One region of the Pseudomonas sp. GT1P32 genome, then DNA from elsewhere that is predicted to be linked to it. Evidence: predicted binding sites of a transcription regulator. Region 1 holds the regulator's gene; each other region holds the start of a gene.
What was found. The regulator FliA, encoded in region 1, starts transcription of late flagellar genes. The targets are predictions, from matches to a motif close to CTAAAGTTTNNNNNNNNNNNGCCGNTAA.

Region 2: the regulator FliA is predicted to act here: its motif matches at 2,039-2,066, upstream of ACYZUC_RS19575 (methyl-accepting chemotaxis protein).
Region 3: the regulator FliA is predicted to act here: its motif matches at 1,820-1,847, upstream of ACYZUC_RS25580 (chemotaxis protein CheW).
Region 4: the regulator FliA is predicted to act here: its motif matches at 1,855-1,882, upstream of motA (flagellar motor stator protein MotA).

What each region holds. Positions count from the first base shown of each region.
Region 1 is NZ_CM142704.1:2,626,684-2,629,991, forward strand. Features, by position in the region: gene ACYZUC_RS12030 (chemotaxis protein CheA) at 1-66, opposite strand, end outside; gene ACYZUC_RS12035 (protein phosphatase CheZ) at 120-908, opposite strand; gene ACYZUC_RS12040 (chemotaxis response regulator CheY) at 931-1,302, opposite strand; gene fliA (RNA polymerase sigma factor FliA) at 1,470-2,210, opposite strand; gene fleN (flagellar synthesis regulator FleN) at 2,207-3,037, opposite strand; gene flhF (flagellar biosynthesis protein FlhF) at 3,154-3,308, opposite strand, start outside.
Region 2 is NZ_CM142704.1:4,293,027-4,296,334, forward strand. Features, by position in the region: gene ACYZUC_RS19575 (methyl-accepting chemotaxis protein) at 46-1,926, opposite strand; partial or broken gene ACYZUC_RS19580 (sigma-70 family RNA polymerase sigma factor) at 2,347-2,427, shown strand; gene ACYZUC_RS19585 (FecR domain-containing protein) at 2,427-3,308, shown strand, end outside.
Region 3 is NZ_CM142704.1:5,562,854-5,566,161, forward strand. Features, by position in the region: gene ACYZUC_RS25570 (hypothetical protein) at 1-225, opposite strand, end outside; gene ACYZUC_RS25575 (GNAT family N-acetyltransferase) at 370-828, opposite strand; gene ACYZUC_RS25580 (chemotaxis protein CheW) at 854-1,756, opposite strand; gene norR (nitric oxide reductase transcriptional regulator NorR) at 1,972-3,308, opposite strand, start outside.
Region 4 is NZ_CM142704.1:3,839,894-3,843,201, reverse strand. Features, by position in the region: gene ACYZUC_RS17615 (rhodanese-like domain-containing protein) at 1-206, opposite strand, end outside; gene ACYZUC_RS17610 (HDOD domain-containing protein) at 246-1,784, opposite strand; gene motA (flagellar motor stator protein MotA) at 1,951-2,802, shown strand; gene motB (flagellar motor protein MotB) at 2,806-3,308, shown strand, end outside.

The DNA.
Region 1 (3,308 bases):
CTCTAGAATCTCGCCGGCCTCAACCAGGAAATCCTGAAGGATCTCTTCATCGGCGCCGAAGCTCATTAAGGGGGTGCTCCTAAGGTCTAAAAACCTAAAAAACCTAAAATGCTAAAACTCTAGAATCCCAGGCTGGATAACAAATCGTCCACATCGTCCTGACCGGACACAACATCTTCTCTTTTATCGGCATGAATCTGCGGACCTTCACCCTGAGAGAGATGTTTTTGCGGATCTTTTTCTGCAAGCATCGCTTCACGGTCATGTTCGATGCCCGCAAAGCGGTCCACCTGACTGGCCATAAGCACGAGCTTGAGCAGGTTGCTTTCAACTTCGGTGACCAATTGGGTCACACGCTTGATCACTTGACCGGTGAGGTCCTGATAATCCTGAGCGAGCAGAATGTCGTTGAGGTTGCTCGACACCGCACGGTTGTCCACGCTGCTGCGTGTCAGGAAACCATCGACACGCCGTGCCAGTTCACGAAACTCCTCAGCCCCGACTTCGCGACGCATGAACCGCCCCCAGTCCGTGCTCAGCGCCTGAGCTTCATCGCTCAGGCTGTTGACCAGCGGCGTGGAGTTTTCGACCAGATCCATGGTGCGGTTGGCTGCGGCCTCTGTCAGCTTGACAACGTAACCCAGACGCTCGGTGGCATCTGTGATCTGGGACACTTCCTCGGCTTGCGGCATGTGCGGGTCAATCTGAAAATTGACGATCGCACTGTGCAGCTCGCGGGTGAGCTTGCCCACTTCCTGATACAGGCCGCGGTCACGGGTCTGGTTGAGCTCATGGATCAGTTGCACAGCGTCGCCGAACTTGCCTTTTTCAAGGCTTTCGACCAGTTCGACCGCGTGTTTTTTCAGGGTCGATTCAAAATCGCCCTGTGAAGATTCGTTTTGGTCCATAGCTTCCCCGTGGCGCAGTTTCTCAACCGATGCGTTCGAAAATCTTCTCGATTTTTTCTTTCAACGCCTGGGCCGTGAAGGGTTTGACCACATAGCCGTTTACGCCGGCCTGGGCCGCTTCAATGATCTGCTCGCGCTTGGCTTCAGCGGTCACCATCAGCACCGGCAGGTGCTTGAGCTTTTCATCGGCGCGCACGTGGCGCAGCAGATCGATACCGGTCATGCCAGGCATGTTCCAGTCTGTTACCAGAAAGTCGATGCTTCCGCTGTTGAGAACCGGAATGGCAGTAATGCCATCGTCGGCCTCGACCGTGTTGGTGAACCCAAGGTCACGCAACAGGTTTTTTATGATCCGCCGCATCGTTGAGAAGTCATCAACGATGAGGATTTTCATGTTCTTGTCCAATTCGACCTCCAAGCAGACTTAAACGCGCCCAGCACCTGGACGCGCCATTTCAATCAATCCGGCAAAGCACTCAATGACTGTCTGGAGCACAACAGATCGAGACCGGTGCAGTTCAACACCACACCAGCCAAGTTCGCAGTGTCCCCACACTGCCTTCAGCGCGCTCGCCACTCCCCCAAACGCCCCCGCAAACGGGCCGCGCACTGGCTGTGTAACTGGCTGACCCGAGATTCGCTGACCCCCAGGACCTCACCGATTTCCTTGAGATTCAACTCTTCGTCGTAGTACAGCGCCAACACCAGTCGCTCACGCTCCGGCAAATTGGCAATCGCGTCCGCCAGCGCTGCCTGGAAGCGTTCATCTTCCAGATCGCGCGACGGCTCGAGATGAGCACTCGCGCCATCCTCATGCAGCCCTTCGTGTTCGCCGTCCTGCAACAGGTCGTCGAAACTGAACAAGCGGCTGCCCAGGGTGTCGTTCAAAATCCCGTAGTAATCGTCGAGACTCAATTGGAGTTCGGCCGCAACTTCGTGATCTTTAGCGTCACGGCCGGTTTTAGCTTCAATCGAGCGAATTGCGTCGCTGACCATGCGGGTATTGCGGTGGACCGAACGTGGCGCCCAGTCCCCTTTGCGCACTTCATCAAGCATGGCGCCGCGGATCCGGATGCCCGCGTACGTCTCGAAACTCGCGCCTTTGCTGGCGTCATATTTGGTGGATACTTCAAGCAGGCCGATCATCCCGGCCTGGATCAGGTCTTCGACCTGGACACTGGCTGGCAGTCGCGCCAGCAGGTGGTAAGCAATGCGTTTGACCAGTGGCGCGTAACGCTCGATCAGCTCGTACTGCGCGTCACGCGCCGACTTCTTGTAGAGGTTGTAACCGCTGGCTGTCATAGCACGGGTCCTGCCGTTTGTTGCACGAGGCGCTCGACGAAAAACTCCAGGTGCCCGCGCGGGTTGGCAGGCAGCGGCCAGGTATCGACTTTTTGTGCGATGGCCTTGAAAGCCAGGGAGCACTTGGAACGAGGGAAGGCTTCATAGACCGCGCGCTGTTTCTGCACAGCCTTGCGCACGCTTTCGTCGTACGGCACCGCACCGACGTATTGTAAGGCGACGTCGAGGAAGCGGTCCGTGACCTTGGTCAACTTGGCGAACAGGTTGCGGCCTTCCTGCGGGCTCTGGGCCATGTTGGCCAGGACGCGGAAGCGGTTCATGCCGTAGTCGCGGTTGAGCAGTTTGATCAGGGCGTAGGCATCCGTGATCGAAGTCGGCTCGTCGCAGACCACCAGCAAGACTTCTTGCGCGGCGCGAACAAAACTGACTACCGAGTCACCAATACCCGCAGCGGTGTCGATCACGAGCACGTCGAGGTTGTCGCCGATATCGCTGAACGCCTGGATCAGGCCGGCATGCTGGGCCGGACTCAGATGAACCATGCTTTGAGTGCCGGACGCGGCCGGGACGATGCGGATGCCGCCTGGCCCCTGCAACAACACGTCGCGCAGCTCACAGCGGCCTTCGATGACGTCGGCCAGGGTACGTTTGGGTGTCAGTCCCAGCAGGACGTCGACATTCGCCAGCCCCAGATCGGCGTCCAGCAGCATGACGCGCCGGCCGAGCTCAGCTAGAGCCAGGGACAAGTTCACTGACACGTTAGTCTTCCCGACGCCACCTTTGCCGCCGGTCACCGCGATCACCTGTACGGGATGCATGCTGCCCATGTTATTTCTTTACCTTGTCTTGCATAGACGGAGGCCACATTACTGGCTGCGCGTTCATCAACTGAACAATGCATGGCAGACCATCGATGTAGGTACAAAAACTGTTCATTAATACCTCAGCCAACCTGCTTGGTCGGGCTGTGATAAATATCAGCGAACATGTCAGCCATGGCTTCTTCGCTGGGTTCTTCCTGCATTTGCACGCTGACGGCGCGACTGACCAACTGATGACGACGCGGCAGATGCAGATCATCCGGAATACGCGGTCCAT
Region 2 (3,308 bases), 1.7 Mb from region 1:
GAGGCTTGCCCGCGAAGAACGATAACGCGGTAGATCTGACCTGAATCAGATCTTGAAGCTATCAACCAACTGCTTCAACCGATTCGCCTGCAACGACAACGCATCGCAATCCTTCAACGTTTCATTGAGGTTGGCCACGCTCTGCTGATTCAGCAGATTGATCTGGTTAACGTCGACGTTGAGGGTTTCCACCACCGCCGTCTGCTCCTCGGTCGCTGCTGCCACCGACTGGTTCATCCCGTCGATTTCGCCAATGCGCTTCGTCACGCTGACCAGACGCAGACCCGCCTGGTTCGCCACTTCAACGCTCTCTTCGCTGGAGACCTGACTGGCGTTCATGGTGGTCACCGCTTCACGCGAACCGATCTGCAGCGACGTGATCATCTTGTGAATCTCCTCGGCCGACTCCTGCGTGCGATGCGCCAGGTTGCGCACCTCGTCCGCCACCACCGCAAAACCACGACCGGCTTCACCGGCACGAGCCGCTTCAATGGCCGCGTTGAGTGCGAGCAGGTTGGTCTGCTGGGAGATGCCTTTGATCACATCGAGAATGTGCCCAATGTTGTCGGTGCTCGCGTTCAGGGTTTCGATCTGCGTGCACGACAGGCTGATTTTCTGCGACAGCTCGGTCATGGCCAGAATGGTTTTTTCCACCACCTGACGACCGTCATCGGCCTGCTCGCTCGCGCCGCTCGCATGCTGCGAAGCGTCGGCGGCGTTGCGGGCGATTTCCTGGGTGGCGGCGCCCAACTGGTTAATCGCCGCCGCCACACTGTTGGTGCGCGCACTTTGTTCGTCGGAACCGACGATCGACGCGTTGGACGAAGCCATCACCCGTTGCGACAGGTCATGGACCTGCCGGGTTGCCGAGGACACTTCGGAAATCGACGCGTGAATTCGCTCCACGAACTGGTTGAAGGAACCGCCCAGTTCGCCGAATTCGTCTTTGCTTTCCACGGACAGACGACGGGTCAGGTCGCCTTCGCCCTGGGCGATGTCCTGCATCGCACGACCCATGGTGGTCAGCGGACGCATCAGCACGTTGATCAGCAGGGTCAGCAGCACCGCAATGACGGCGACAGCGATAAACATCGCGATCAACGCTGAGGTGCGGAATTGGCTCAATGGTGCGTAGGCCTTGTCCTTATCGATCGACAGACCGATGTACCACGCAGCATTCGGCAAACCGTTGACCGGGGTGAACGAGAGGATGCGTTCCTGGTTGTTCAGGGTGACTTGCTGATTGCCCTTCTCGATGCGCAGGCCGGCGTTGGGGTAGATGTCCTTCAGGTTCTTCATGACCTGGTCTTTGTCCGGGCTGACGATCACCTGGCCGTCGGCACTGACCAGAAACGCATGGCCAATGCCGCCGAAGTCCACCGAGTTGATGATCTTCACCAGGGTTTCCAGGCTCAGGTCACCGCCGACCACGCCAAGCAACTCGCCATTCTTTTTCACCGGCATGGCGATGGTCACGACCAACCCACCGACGGCAGCCATGTAAGGCGGGGTCAGCATGGTTTTGTCAGCGACAACCGCTTGCTTGTACCAGGGACGCTGACGTGGGTCGTAGCCGTCCGGCATCTTCGCGTCCGGGCGTTGAGTGAACACACCATTAGTCTGGCCGACGTACGTGAACTGGAAGTTGGAGGTGAAGGCCGGCTGATCAACCAGCCCCGGCAGATCGGCATTGGCGCCTTGATGAGCGACGTTTTGCGCGAGGTTTTCCAGCACCAGCACGCGGCCACTCATCCAGTTCTGCACGCTACTGGCGGTCAGGTCGCCGGCTTGTTGAACGGAGGATTCGAGGTTTTGCCGAATGGTATTTCGCTGCAGATAGTCGTTGTACAAAGTGAACAACGCAAAAGCCAGCACCACGACGCCGGAGGCGGCCAACAGGATTTTATGGCTGAACTTGAGATTCATTTCATAGGGCTTCTATGCAGAAAGTGGGGATGCGTTCCGGGTTGCAACATTCCATGTACAGCTCAAGCGGCTCTATGGCCGCTCTACTTTGGTGCACGCATGTCTCACCAGTCTGTCGGCACAGGTGGGATAAATCTTAGGGGCATGTACGAAATGACCGGTATTTCCGTCAGATACCCGCCGAACGGCGTGCTAGAGCGCTTGAGTAGCATTGGTGTGATGACGGTTGTTCGAGCGGCAGTTGCAAATTCCCCGTCCCTTGACAACAATGCGACTAATTATCATTTGTGACGTTCGGGCTGTTGCGTTCATGTCCTCACCTGAGTTTGCAGTACAGGCGCTTTACGGTAGCCATCACGGTTGGCTCAACACGTGGCTGCGCGCTTGACTGGGCAATACGGCCGAAGGGCTCACTCTCTGATGGGCTTGTCCCTGCGTTCGGTGGAGCGCTATGTCGCTGATACGCTCTATCACTGCTATCTGCTGCGGTACCAAACATGATGCCTGTGGATAATCCGTCACTGGGTCGGCGTGGCGAACCTCATCAACAGGTGGTCAAACAAGCCATCCACTGGCTGCTGCGCTTGCGAAACAACGCGAGCAATCCCAGGCTCCGCCAGCAATGCGATGTCTGGCGGGCAGAACATCAGGAACACGAACTGGCCTGGCAACGGGTGCAGTCCCTGCACGCCGAACTCAGCAACAATCTGCGTGCGGTACCCGGTGCCCACGTCGCCTTCAACACGCTGGAAAACAGTGCTCAAGGACCGGGCAGGCGCCAGGCCTTGAAACTGTTGTCGGGTGCGTTGTTGATGGGGTCGGCAGCATGGCTGGGCAGGGATCTGACGGGCTGGCAACAGTGGACCGCGGATTTCGCCACCGCTACGGGCGAGCGCCGTGGTTTCCAGCTGCCGGATGGCACGCGACTGGAACTGAATACCGCCAGCTCAGTGGATCTGGACTACACCGTGCACCAGCGCCTGATCAAACTGACCCGTGGCGAAATCATCGTGACGTGCGGCGGGGCCGATGAAGGATCTTCACTGGATCGACCGCTACGCGTGCACAGTCACCACGGTGTGTATGAGGGCGTCGCCGCACGTTTCATCCTTCGTCAGGAAGCGGACTGCACGCGGCTCAGCGTGACCAGCGGCATGGTCGCGATCCAATCGCCGCTGCCTGCCGATGGCGTGCCGATTCAGGTGCAGGCCGGTCAGAGCTATGTGATTGATCATCATCGGGCACGTTTGGCGCCACCGCAGGACATGGATGTCGGCGCCTGGGTCGACGGTCTGATCGTCACCCGCAATATGCGTCTTGGCGATTTCCTGCAGGAGATCGGACGCTACCGCCATGGTTATCTGACGTGCGCAGCAGATATT
Region 3 (3,308 bases), 2.9 Mb from region 1:
CATGTGTTTTTGCGGGTAGCGGCCTTGCAGGAGCACGGCGGTGTAGTCGACACGGTCATCGAACTGTGCGGCTTTGCCGACGGGTGAAGCGTCCGCCAGGCCGCTGGCCTTGATGCAACTGGCGAGCATGGCTTTGTCGAAAGCGGCCCAGGCGTCCGGGCTGGAGGCGTGGGTTTGGGTGGCGAGGGCGGTGAGGCAGAGGAAGGCGAGGGTGGTGGCTTTCATGGGGCAGGCATCCTTGTGCATGGGTGGGCCGAGTATGCCTGATGGGATGAGGTTGAATGTGTCGGCCCCTTCGCGGGCAAGCCTCGCTCCTACATTGTGATCACCGTACCTGTAGGAGCGAGGCTTGCCCGCGAAGGCGGTGTATCAGGCCGGAACCGGCTCCCGGCGGACCACAGTCATCCCGGCACTTTCGTACAACCGCTGCGCCCGAAGGTTGTCTTCCAATACCTTCAAATCCACAAAACCTTCGCGACGCTGCTGAAACACGTTGAATGCATTCAACAGCAACGCCCGGCCCAAACCCCGACCCTGAGCTCGCGGGTGCACCACCAGATTCTTGATGTAGGCGCTGGTCCAGCACTGGCATACACCCACGATACCGTCGGCATCCTGCGCAATGAAGCACAGGGAGGGATCGTATTCAGGGTCCGTCTCAAACCGCTGCTGCCAGATATCCAATGCCGGCACGCGACCGCCACCGTCCAGGTAACCCAGTTCCATCAAACGATGAACGTCTTCAGCCAGTTCTGGGCGATATTCGTGCAGGACAATGCCTTGAGGCCAGGTGATTGCGGGCACAACCTCCGCCAGGTTGCGCCGCATCAGAAAACAAAAAGCCTCGGCCAACTCAGTGACCTTGTTCGGCGACCGCCTTGGCCGCTTCGATCAGGCACTTGGTCAGGTCCGGCGAAGAGAACTTGGTCAGCACCGCGTTGGCGCCGGCCAGACGCGCTTTCTCGCTGTTCATCGCGCTGTCCAGCGAGGTGTGCAGCAGCACATACAGGTGCGCAAAATCCGGGGTTTCGCGCAGGGTGCGGGTGAAGGCGTAGCCGTCCATCTCTGACATTTCGATGTCTGAAACAATCAGGTTGATCTGCTGGGCGGTGCCTTGCAGGTCCAGCAGGCAATCGATGGCTTCCTTGGCACTGCGCGCGGTATGGCATTGCAGGCCGAGGTTGCGCAGGGTGTGCACCGATTGCTGCAGGGCCACCTGGCTGTCGTCGACCACCAGGATGCGCGCGTTGCCGAGCACTTCCGCGTCTTCCATGCTCAGTTCGGTCGGGGCCGTTTCGATCTGCGCCGGGGCGATGCCGTGGATGACCTTTTCGATGTCCAGCACCTGCACCAGCGTGCCGTCGACCGAGGTCACGCCAGTGATGTATGAGCGCACACCGCCGGAGCCGAAGGGCGGCGGACGGATGTCGGTGGTCAGGCAGTGGACGATCTTGCTCACCGCCTGAACATGCAGGCCCTGTTTGGAACGGCTGACGTCGGTGACGATCAGGCAACCGCCGTTCGGGTCTTCCAGCGGCCGCTCGCCGATCGCACGGCTGAGGTCGATCACCGACAACGACGCGCCGCGCAGGGTGGCAATGCCTTTGACGTGAGGATGTGATTCCGGCAGCTTGGTCAGCGGCGGGCAGGGAATGATTTCACTGACCTTGAGCAGGTTGATCGCCATCAACTTGCCGCTGCGCAAGGTAAACAGCAGAAGCGAAAGTGAGTCTGCGCGGGCTTTGGTGGTGGACATAAAAACCTTCTGTGGAAAAAGGTGATGGGCGAATGGAAGTCGCCAAAAGCTATCGATGCCGGGTTATCGACTTGATGGGGGCAGGCTTTAGGCTAAATGCCGATGTACAGGAAAATGCTGTCTCGTACCTGTAGGAGCCGGCTTGCTGGCGATAGCGGTTTGACTGAATACCGCGTCGACTGGATCGCCAGCAAGCCGGCTCCTACAAAAAAAGTTCATTTCATGCCCAGTCTTTTGGCCATTCTTCCGAGATTCGCCCGATCCAAGCCTAGCTCACGCGCCGCGCTCGCCCAGTTATTGTGGTGCCGATCCAGGCAAGCGCTGATCAATTGCCGCTGATAACTTTCAGTCGCCTCGCGCAAATCCCCTGACACCAACGTCACTGGAGTCGCGGTCGGTGGCTCGGACGCTACCTCAACGCTGGCGCTGGGTAAATCCAGATCCGCTGCACTCAAGCTGAGAATCTTCGGCCGTTCCCTGCAGTTACCCAGCGCTTTCAACGCGCTGCGCCCAATCAAGTGCTCCAGCTCCCGCACATTGCCTGGCCAGTCATACGCGAGCAGCGCCGCCTGGGCATCGCTGTTCAGGCGCAGGCTGTTGAGACCCATGCGCGAACGGTTCTGCTCCAGGAAGAAACCGCTGAGCAGCAGCACATCCCGCCCGCGATCCCGCAGGGCCGGCACCAATAGCGGGTAAACGCTCAACCGGTGGTAGAAGTCGGCACGATAACGGCCGCTGCGCACTTCTTCGGCCAGGTCGCGATTGGTCGCGGCGATGAGCCGCACATCGACTTGATGCTCTTTGTCCGACCCCAGCCGCTGCAATTGACCGCTTTGCAGCACACGCAGCAATTTGGCCTGCACCGTCAGCGACAGTTCGCCGACTTCATCGAGAAACAGCGTGCCGCCATTGGCCAGTTCGAATTTGCCGCGACGGTCGCTGGTCGCCCCGGTGAAGGCACCGCGCACATGGCCGAACAATTCGCTTTCCACCAGCGTGTCCGGCAGCGCGGCACAGTTGAGGCTGATGATCGGCTTGTCGGCTCGGGGCGAGGCGGCGTGAATCGCTTGGGCCACCAGTTCCTTGCCGACCCCGGTTTCACCGGTGATCAACACGGTCAGGTCACTGCCGCCGACCAGACTGATCTCTTCCACCAAGCGCTTGTGGGCCTTGCTCTGGCCGATCATCTCGCGGTTCTGCTGGCCGCTGGCCTGTCGGTACACCTCGGCGCGCTGATGCTCGTCTTCGACACGATTGGCCAGCCGTTCGATGCGCTCGGCGGCATTGACCGTGGCGGCGGCGAGGCTGGCGAAGGCTTGCAAGGTGTCCAGTTCGATCGGTTCTAAACGTTCCGGGTCGAGGGCGTCGAGGGTCAGCAAACCCCACGGACGTTCGTCGATAAACAGCGGGCAACCCATGCAGTCATGGACTTCAAGGTGATCGTCGAGGCCATCGACCAGTCCGTCATAAGGATCGGGCATGTCGCTGTCGGCGGCGAAGCGGGTCGGGCCGGGGCTGCTGAGCAGGGCTTCGAAGCGTGGGTGCTCGCTGA
Region 4 (3,308 bases), 1.2 Mb from region 1:
AGAGCCGCTTGCGGCGGCATCAGGCCCGGCGCCGGTGGCTGGCCGAGTTGCGTGCGTTTCGGATCGACAAAGCGCGCGCCGGGAATATGCCCTTCGGCATAGCGGGCGCTGCTGGTCAGGTCCACCAGAATCAGATCGCGGGCGTCGAGGCGAGAGAGCAAGTCGCTCGGTTCGATCACCAGCGGCAAGCCAGAGAAGTCAGACATGTGAGGTCTCCAGAGCACAAAGGGGAGGATTGTAGCGGGTCATTGGCCGCGATGGCTAAAGGTGTGCAGGGCTTTCTCGATGCACTGCGCCGTTTTGCCAAAGGCTTGCACGGTAATTTCAGAGAACGGCCCGCCGCCCTGGTCCGCCACCACGATCATGATCACGCGGCCGTTGTTGACCAGCGAGCGCAACAGCAGGTGTTCGCCACCGAACTGCGAGCGCAGGCTGGCCGGCAGCAGCGCCGAAAATTGTGCGTTGTTGGCCGGTGTCAGGCGTACCTGGGCTTGCTGCGAGAGCAGGCGTTGCAGCACGGTGCTTTGACTGACCAGGAAATTCAGACCGGCCGTTTCTTTCGGCAACCCGGCAACCTGGTGCACGCGCAGATTGGCGTGTGTGCGGTCGGCCATCAGGATCATCACCCGGCGCATGCCACATGCAACCAGTGCATCGCGGGCCGAGTTGGTCAAGTGCATGGCGTTGGTGAAACGACTCGGCTCCACCAGCAGCTCGGCGCATTGTTTGCGCCACTTGGTCAGGTCCTCGGCGGTCGGCGCCGGGGCCGGCAGCAGACCGGCGTGAACACGGTTCGTGCCCCACGGCCAGAGCAGCGCAACGGCCGGGTGCCAGAGGTCTGGCATGGCGTGGTGGCGCGCACTGTTGGCGGCCTGCTGGTGAAGTTGCTGCTGCACCTCGTCCATCGGCATTTGCAGGTAAAGGCTGGTCAGGTACTGCCAGCGCTCACTGTGCGGACAGTCCCAGGCCTGCTGTGCCGACAGCGCCAGACCGTTGGCCAGCAACACCGTGTTGGCCGGCTGATTGAGCCAGCGGCGTAACGTCGGATCGTCATCGAGACGGTTCTGCTGGCGCAATGGATGATCGCTGTCGCGCGCGATGCGCAGGACTTTCACCAGTTCCCGTTGCTCATTGAGTAGCAGCTTGTAACCCTGCTGCACCCAGTTCGGCAGGTGCCAGATTTCCACCAGTGCCTGACCGATTTCCAGCAGGCGTACGCCGAATAATTGTTTCTCGACTTTACGTGCGGACTCGCCCTTATGGATGACCCGCAGCTCCCATTCTTCGAGCAAATGCGGATGGGTCAGCGCCAACGGCCACATCGGCGATAAAAACAGCAGGCTGCCCCAGTGGATGTCCTGCCACAGCCGCGCCAGGCGAGCGGCGAAAAAGCCGTTGGCCTGTTGCGTCGCGTGCTGGCTGATCATCTGCAACTGACGCAGGGCCACGGGAATGTCCGATTCCGGCATCGCGGGCAGCCGTGCGAGCAGTTCTTCGGTGCGCTTCAAACCGAGGCGATTGATCGCCACCTCAAGGTTTTCCGCAGGCTCGGTCATGCTGCCGTGGGTGTGCCGGTTGGCTTCACGAATCACGCTCAAGGCCAGGGCGGGGCTGTCCTGCATCAGCTCGGCGATATCGCGCAACGAGCTGCGGTTGTCGCCGATGGCCTTGCAGACCCGGTCATGACTGCCTTGTGGAACGGGCAGGTGCACGCCGTCCAGAAGCTTGACCCAGCCTTGGAGAGTGTTTGGTTTTGGAGTTGGAACGTTCGTTTCGTTAGCCATGGTTGGACGCGATCATCGTCTGCATTACCTATGCCCGAAGTGGGCCAAATTGGCTTTTCGCCTGAACTGGCTATAGTCTGGCGCAGTTTTGCCGATAAGTAGAAGAAGAGATTTTTTAACTTCCGAATATGACCTTGAACCCGACTCAGTAAGTGCTCTCCTACCTATGGCTAAAATAATCGGCATCATCGTCGTATTCGCGAGCGTGCTCGGCGGATACGTGCTTTCCCACGGCAAGATTGCGGCCCTGATTCAACCCTTCGAGGTGATGATCATCGGTGGTGCGGCCCTTGGCGCATTCCTCCAGGCCAACCCCGGTTACATGACCCTGCACGTGCTCAAGAAGTCCTTGAGCATGTTCGGATCGCGGTTCAACCACGGCTACTATCTTGAAGTGTTGGGGCTGATCTACGAGATCCTCAACAAGAGTCGCCGCGAAGGCATGATGGCCATCGAAGGCGACATCGAAGATGCCGCCGCGAGTCCCATCTTCGCCAAGTACCCGTCGGTGCTCAAAGACGATCGTATGACTGCGTTCATCTGCGATTACCTGCGCATCATGTCCTCCGGCAACATGGCTCCCCATGAGCTGGAAGGCCTGTTCGACATGGAACTCTACAACCTCAAGGAAGACCTGGAGCACCCGTCCCACGCGGTGAACGGCATCGCCGACGCCATGCCCGGTTTCGGTATCGTCGCGGCGGTATTGGGTATCGTGGTGACCATGGCGTCCCTGGGCGAAGGCGACCAGAAGTCCATCGGTCTGCACGTGGGTGCGGCACTGGTTGGTACCTTCTTCGGTATTCTCGCGGCGTACGGTTTCTTCGGTCCGCTGGCCCACTCCCTGGCCCACGATGCCAAGGAAGAGCTGAACGTCTACGAAGCCATCAAGGCCTCGCTGGTGGCTTCGGCTTCCGGCATGCCGCCATCGCTGGCGGTAGAGTTCGGGCGCAAGGTTCTGTACCCGGCACACCGTCCTAGCTTCGCTGAGCTGGAACAAGCGGTTCGCGGTCGCTAAGTCATGGAAAATAATCAGCCGATTATTATCAAGCGCGTCAAGCGCATCGCCGGCGGGCATCACGGGGGCGCCTGGAAAATCGCCTTCGCCGACTTCGCGACGGCGATGATGGCGTTCTTCCTGGTGTTGTGGCTGCTGTCCACCGCGACACCGGAACAGAAGCTCGCCATCGCCGGTTACTTCAAAGACCCGATCGGCTTTTCCGAAAGCGGTACGCCGTACATCATCGATCTGGGCGGCACGCCGACCCTGGCGCCGGAAAACACCCTCAACCCCGAGGTGAAGTCCCAGCCGCAGCCGGACAAGGTGACTGTCGACGCCGAACAGGTCGAAGGCATGGCCGAAATGGTCGAGAAGGAACGCCTGGAGCTGTTGCTGCAAGAACTGCAGACCAAGGTCGAAGAGAACCCGCAGCTGAAGAAATTCAAGGACCAGATCAGTTTCGAAATCACACCGGACGGTTTGCGTATCCAGATCGTGGACGCCGAAAACCGCCCGATGTTCGA